2 regions of the Corynebacterium sp. HMSC034A01 genome follow, and region 1 is predicted to be linked to the other one. Evidence: riboswitches for the same ligand, from Rfam matches in the RefSeq annotation. Region 1 holds a riboswitch; the other holds the start of a gene.
The links. A riboswitch is a leader RNA that binds a small molecule or an ion and turns the genes downstream of it on or off. The one in region 1 is predicted to bind thiamine pyrophosphate.
Positions count from the first base shown of each region.

Region 2: it holds a riboswitch for thiamine pyrophosphate, as region 1 does, so the genes downstream of both, HMPREF2791_RS09140 (ECF transporter S component) here and thiC (phosphomethylpyrimidine synthase ThiC) in region 1, are expected to answer to the same signal.

Region 1 covers NZ_KV835969.1:86,601-90,002, forward strand. The annotation lists gene thiC (phosphomethylpyrimidine synthase ThiC) at 1-1,060, opposite strand, end outside; TPP riboswitch at 1,054-1,166, opposite strand; gene prfB (peptide chain release factor 2) at 1,224-2,324, shown strand; gene ftsE (cell division ATP-binding protein FtsE) at 2,523-3,215, shown strand; gene ftsX (permease-like cell division protein FtsX) at 3,218-3,402, shown strand, end outside.
Region 2 covers NZ_KV835975.1:17,582-20,983, forward strand. The annotation lists gene HMPREF2791_RS09135 (ABC transporter ATP-binding protein) at 1-604, opposite strand, end outside; gene HMPREF2791_RS09140 (ECF transporter S component) at 605-1,222, opposite strand; TPP riboswitch at 1,219-1,335, opposite strand; gene HMPREF2791_RS09145 (DUF2218 domain-containing protein) at 1,358-1,717, opposite strand; gene HMPREF2791_RS09150 (DUF808 domain-containing protein) at 1,831-2,739, shown strand; gene HMPREF2791_RS09155 (hypothetical protein) at 2,761-3,402, shown strand, end outside.

The DNA.
Region 1 (3,402 bases):
CGAACTGCGCGGCGTCGTTGGCGTCGGCCACGGAGCCGGGGCGGAGCCCGTCGCCAAGCGAGAATGCGACGTCGTACTGGGAGAAGATCTCGCACAGCTCGTCGAAGTTCTCGTATAGGAAGGACTCCTTGTGGTGGGCGAGGCACCATCCGGCCATGATCGAGCCGCCGCGGGAGACGATGCCGGTGACGCGTTTGGAGGTCAGCGGTACGTACGGCAGGCGCACGCCGGCGTGCACGGTCATGTAGTCCACGCCCTGCTCGCACTGCTCGATCACGGTGTCGCGGAAGATTTCCCAGGTCAGGTCCTCCGCGATGCCGCCCACCTTCTCCAGCGCCTGGTAGATCGGCACCGTGCCGATCGGGACGGGGGAGTTGCGCAGGATCCACTCGCGGGTGGCGTGGATGTCGTCGCCGGTGGATAAGTCCATCACGGTGTCCGCGCCCCAGCGGGTGGCCCAGCGCAGCTTGTCCACCTCCTCGCGGATGGAAGATGTCACCGCGGAGTTGCCGATGTTGGCGTTGATCTTGGTCAAAAACGCGTTGCCGATGATCATCGGCTCGCTTTCCGGGTGGTTGACGTTGTTCGGGATGATGGCGCGGCCCGCGGCAACCTCTTCGCGCACCTTCTCCACGTCGCAGTGCTCGCGCAGTGCGACGAACTCCATCTCGCGGGTGATCTCGCCGCGGCGGGCATATGCCATCTGGGTCACGCGCTTGCCGTCTTTTGCGCGCAGCGGCGTGCGGGTCTCGCCGCGCCACTCTTCGCTGGCGGCGCCGCGTTTGACGGCTGCGCGGCCGTCGTCAAGCAAATTGCGCTCGCGGCCTGCGTACTCCTCCACGTCGCCGCGCGCCGCGATCCACTCGCCTCGCAGGCTCGGCAGGCCCACCTCCGGCTCCGTGTGCGGGCCGCGGGTGCGGTAGATCTTGAACGGCTCGTTCGGCCCGGTGGGGGAGTCATCCAGCTGGATCGCGGTCTCCGGAACCTCCAGCCCGTCTTTCACAATCGGGGCGTAGGAGTGCTTCGGGTGGATTTCATGGGCATAGATGTCGTGAGCCACGACCTTCTCCTTCCTTCGCTGGTGCTAACCAGACAGGTTCGAACGGTGCTCGCGCGGGCGTCAGCGCGATCTCAGCCCGGTGCCCCGGGCGCCCGTGTGGGGTCGCAGGCCACTGTATCCCGTCTTGGTGGCCGCGTCAGGCGGTTCGCTAGACTTTGCCCCTATGCAGCCGGAAACTCAGACGCGGATCAAGGACTTAAGCTCCACACTTTCCACCATTGAGAAGGTGATGGACCTGGACGTCCTGCGCGAGCGCGCCCGCGAGCTGGAGGCCCAAGCCGGGGACCCGTCGCTTTGGGACGACCCCGCGCACGCGCAAAAGGTCACCACCGAGCTGTCGAATGTGCAGGCGCGACTAAAGAAGGTCACGTCACTGCGCTCGCGTATCGACGACCTGCCGGTGATGTACGAACTCGCCGAAGAAGAAGGCGACGCCTCCATGGCCGACGAGGAACTGGAAGACGTGGCCGCGCAGATCGACTCTCTGGAGGTGCAGACCATGCTCTCCGGCGAGTACGACGCCCGCGAAGCCGTGGTGCACATTCGCTCCGGCGCCGGCGGCGTGGACGCCGCCGACTGGGCGGAGATGCTCATGCGCATGTACACCCGCTGGGCCGAAAAGGCCGGCCACAAGGTGGACATCTACGACATCTCCTACGCGGAAGAGGCCGGCATCAAGTCCGCCACCTTCGTCGTGCACGGCGAGTACCTCTACGGCCAGCTGTCGGTGGAGCAGGGCGCGCACCGGCTCGTGCGCATCTCGCCCTTTGACAACCAGGCGCGCCGCCAGACCTCGTTCGCCGAGGTGGAGGTGCTGCCCGTGGTGGAGCAGACCGACCACATCGACATCCCGGACTCAGACATCCGGGTGGACGTCTACCGCTCCTCCGGCCCCGGCGGGCAATCGGTGAACACCACCGACTCGGCCGTGCGCATCACCCACATCCCCACCGGCATCGTGGTGACCTGCCAGAACGAGAAGTCCCAGATCCAGAACAAGGCCTCGGCGCTGAACGTGCTCCAGTCCAAGCTGCTGGAGAAGAAGCGCCAGGAGGAAAAGGCCGAGATGGATGCCCTTGGCGCCGGCGGCAACGCCAGCTGGGGCAACCAGATGCGCTCCTATGTCCTGCACCCATACCAGATGGTCAAGGACCTGCGCACAGACTTTGAAGTCGGCGACCCGCAGAAGGTCCTCGACGGCGACATCGACGGGTTCTTGGAGGCCGGCATCCGCTGGCGCATGGCGCAGCAGCAGGAGGCTTAGGAGGCATCGGTCCGGGATGCGGTGACGGATGTGGGGCTTCCTGGGGTGGTTCGGCGTGGGTTCCTGACAGATTACGGCAGCCTCTTACATCGACCTGGGGCGATAGGATCCGACTGACAGATTCCGCCGCGATGTGTCTTGGGCGCGCGTTCGCCGACAACCACTACAGCCACACCAGTAACAGGTAAGGTGTGTCGCGTGATCCGATTCGACCATGTGACCAAGGCGTACCCGACGTCGACGCGCCCCGCGCTCGACGACGTCACGCTCGACATCCCCGACGGCGAGTTCGTGTTCCTCATCGGCGCGTCCGGCTCCGGCAAGTCGACCTTCCTGCAGCTTCTCATCCGCGAGGAAAACGTCTCCTCGGGCGACATCTTCTTCAACGACTTCCACGTCAACGCCCTAAACGGCAAGCAGGTGAACAAGCTGCGCCAATCCATCGGCTACGTGTTCCAGGACTTCCGCCTGCTGCAGAACCTAAGCGTCTACGACAACGTCGCGTTCGCGCTCGAGGTCATCGGCAAGCCGAAAAACCGCATCGCCAAGCTCGTCCCCGACGCCCTCGAGCTGGTCGGCCTCGGCGCCAAGGCGAACCGCATGCCACAGGAACTGTCCGGTGGTGAGCAGCAGCGCGTGGCTATTGCGAGAGCTTTCGTCGATAAGCCAAAGCTCATGCTTTGCGACGAACCAACGGGCAACCTCGACCCCGGCACCGCCGACGAAATTATGGCGCTGCTCGCCCGCATTAACCGCATGGGCACCACAGTGATCATGTCCACGCACAACGCGCGAGCGGTGGACGAGATGCGCAAACGCGTGGTGGAGCTGCAGCTGGGCAAGATCGTGCGCGACGAGGAAAACGGCGTGTACGGGGACGTGAGGAGGTAGCCGTGAACTGGGAGTTTATTTTCCGTGAGGGTGTCAAGGGCCTGGGCCGCAACCTCACCATGACCATCGCGCTGATCATCACCACCGCACTGTCGCTGGTGTTGGTGGGCACCGGCGTGCTGATTTCCAAGGCCACCACGCAGACGAAGGACCTGTACCTGGACCGCGTCGAGGTGATGGTGGAGCT
Region 2 (3,402 bases), on a different contig from region 1:
AGGTCTGAACCACGTGCGCCCAGTGCTTCGGGCGGTGCTCCACCACGATCAAGGTGGCGCCGGTGCGCTGACAGACGCGGTCCACCGCGGCGATGACCTCGTCGCGCCCGCGCGGGTCTAAGTTAGCGGTGGGCTCGTCCAGGATGAGGATGTCCGCCCCCATCGCGATCACGCCCGCCAAAGCCAGGCGCTGCTTCTGACCGCCAGACAAGTGCGCGGTGCGGTGGTCCAGAGGGATGTCGAGGCCCACGGCGTCGAGGGCGCGCTGCACACGCGGCCATATTTCCTCGCGGGGTACGCCGAGGTTCTCGGCGCCGAAGGCGACGTCGTCGCCCACCCGCGACAGGATGGTCTGCGCCTCCGGGTCCTGCAGCACCATGCCGACAGTCCCGTCCACGTTCAGGGTGCCGGTGCGGCTGCCGTCCTCGGAGTCGTCGATAAGCTTGGCGATGACCGCAAGCAGCGTGGACTTCCCCGAGCCCGAATCGCCGGTAATAAGCACCCTCTCGCCGCGCGCGACGTCGAGGTCGACGTTGGAAAACGCGGGTTGCGGACGCGTCGCGTGCTGGTAGGAAAGCCCCCGCGCCGAGATGGCCAGCGACATTTACGCGGCTGTGTTGAAGCGCTCGCGGCCGGCGCCGAAGCGGTCCAGCGCGCCGGTCTGCGCCAGCGCCTTGACCAGGTAGTACGCCAGCACGCCGGCGAGGACAGCGCCGGAGATGATCAAGCAGGTCAGGTAGATCAAATTGAACTGCAGGCTCATGGCCAGGTTGGCGGAGGTGAACAGCTCCAAGATGAACGCGCCGATGCCCGCGCCGATGCCGGCCAGCGCCGCCACGGACAGGTTGAAGCGGCGGTAGGCGAACACAAGGAACACAAGCTCCGCGCCCAGGCCCTGCGCAAGCCCCGAGTACAGCGTCTCCGGGCCCCACTGGCTGCCCAGCACCGCGGAGACGGAGGCGGCGACAACCTCGACGAACAGTGCGGCGCCCGGCTTGCGGATGATCAGGCCACCCAGCACGCCTCCGATGAGCCAGATGCCCACGGCAAGGCCGCCCAGGCCCGGAGTGAGGGTGTCCAGCGCCTTGAAGCCGGCGTAGCCGATACTGTTCCACACCCAGAACAGCAGGCCGCAGGCCACGCCCAGGACGGCGGCGGTGACGATGTCTACAACGCGCCAGGAGTTCTTCTTCGGCGCTGCAGAGTTTGCGGGCACAGTCATGTGCGAATCTTCCTTCCTATCGCCGGCATTACCCGGATCAGGTGCAACGGTTCACCGAATCGTTTCGGTATCTCAGCCGCCGCTGTGTCGCGGCAGCACCCGTGTGGGGCATTCAGTTGTCGAAATGATGCTACATCATCGATTCGGCGCTTCCGGCTCGGAGACCGCGAAGCTTTGCCCCGGTCCGTCACCGCGCTGCCACTGCACGGCGAGCCCGTCCCGGGCACCGAAGCGCACGAGGTGCGTGCCTACTACACGTTCGACGCGCTCGACCGCGTCGGCGGTGCCGTCGATACGCATGTGCAGCTCCCCCTCTACCGCAGCGAGGCTGCACCGAGTGCTCTCCCCTGCTCCGTCTTGCGCGCGGAAGACAATCGCGCCTTCGCGTGCGGTGTCGTCCCACGACGCCTCAACTTTCCTGCTGAAGTGGGAAGCGAGCTGTTTGGCGTAGCGCTCGGGACGGGCTGTTTTCACGATGGCCTGGGATGTCTGCATGACACCACCCTAACAGAGGTTAGGCAATCCTTACCCCACCCCGCAAGGCCGGTTACACCTGTTTCCGTATACTGGCCGAGTTACTTTCCCCACCTCCCGAGGAGAACCCCCACATGGCCGGTGGCCTACTCGCCCTGCTCGACGACGTCGCCCTGATCGCCCGCCAAGCCGCCGCAAGCATCGACGACGTCGCCGGCATGACCGCAAAGACTTCTTCGAAGGCCGCCGGCGTTGTCATCGACGATGCCGCGGTGACCCCGCAGTACCTCGAAGGCGTGACGCCGGCACGCGAGCTGCCGATGATCTGGCGCATCACCAAGGGCTCGCTGCGCAACAAACTGGTCTTCATCCTGCCGGTCGCACTGCTGCTCAACGCGTTTGCGCCGTGGGCGCTGACCCCGATCCTCATGCTCGGCGGCACCTACCTCGCGTTCGAGGGCGCGGAGAAGATTGCGCACAAGCTGTCGTCCGACGCCGACGCGGAAGCCGAGCAGGCCGCCAACAAGTCCGACCAGGACGAAGACGCCCTGGTCAAAAGCGCGATCCGCACGGACCTGATTCTGTCCACGGAGATCATGTTCATCTCCCTCGACGAGGTCAAGGACCAGCCCGTGTGGATGGAAGCCGCCGTGTTGGTCGCGGTAGCCATCTTCATCACCATCGCGGTCTACGGCGCCGTTGCGCTGCTGGTCAAGATCGACGACATCGGCCACGGCATGATCAAGCGCGGCAACGCCGAAAAGACTGGCCGTGCGCTGGTCAAGAGCATGCCGTACGTGCTCAACGCGATCGGCATCATCGGCACCGTGGCGATGCTGTGGGTGGGCGGCCACCTGCTCATCCGCGGTTTCGACGCGGTCTTCGGCTGGCACTGGCCGCACGACGTCATCGCGATGGGCCAGGAGGCCGTCGGCGGCGGCGCGCTGGGCTGGCTGGTGGACACCAGCGTTTCCCTGGTGGCCGGCCTGGTTGTCGGATTCATTGTGCTGGGCGCGGTGAAGCTGGTGAAGAAGGTGCGTTAGCGCCTGCCTACAATTCCCTCCATGGCAGCCAAGCAGTATTCCCTCGCCCCGTCGACGTGGGGTGCCGGCGTGGAAGTCCCGGTGGACCACGTCTCGCAGGCCGCCCTCTTCTCCGACTTCGCGGGCCGCAGAGGCACCACGTACGTCGATGTGGTGTTGGAGGCGAACCCGCTGAACCGCTCGTGGCGCGTGCGCCGCCGCAGCGGCGGCGAACTGCCTGGGCCGGTGCTGGGCGAGGTCGCGCCCGAGTGGCGCTCATACTTTGACGAGCTGGAGCGCGTCCACTCGTCGTTTCTGCAGCCCGCCACGGTGGCCGCGGTCAGCCTCAACAAAGACACGGGGCGTTTCGACGTCCACGTGGTCCTGCCGCAGCCGCAGCTCGCGGTGCCACGCAACAACGCGCCCGAACAGGCCGCGGTGCTGCTGCCGGGCGACATGCTGGTCATCGACACATCCGTCGGCGAGTTCTCCGCCACCGAGCTCGAAGCCCGCTCCCCCGGACAGTGGTTCGTGGGGCTTGTGCCTATCGACGGCACGCCGCTTGCCACCCTCGACGGCCGCGTCCTCGGCGCCATCGCTGGCCCTGACGGCGAGGCTGTGCTCGAGTGGTTGGCAGGCTTCCCCAACGGCGGACTATGGGCACGCGCGGTGGTCTTAGACGGC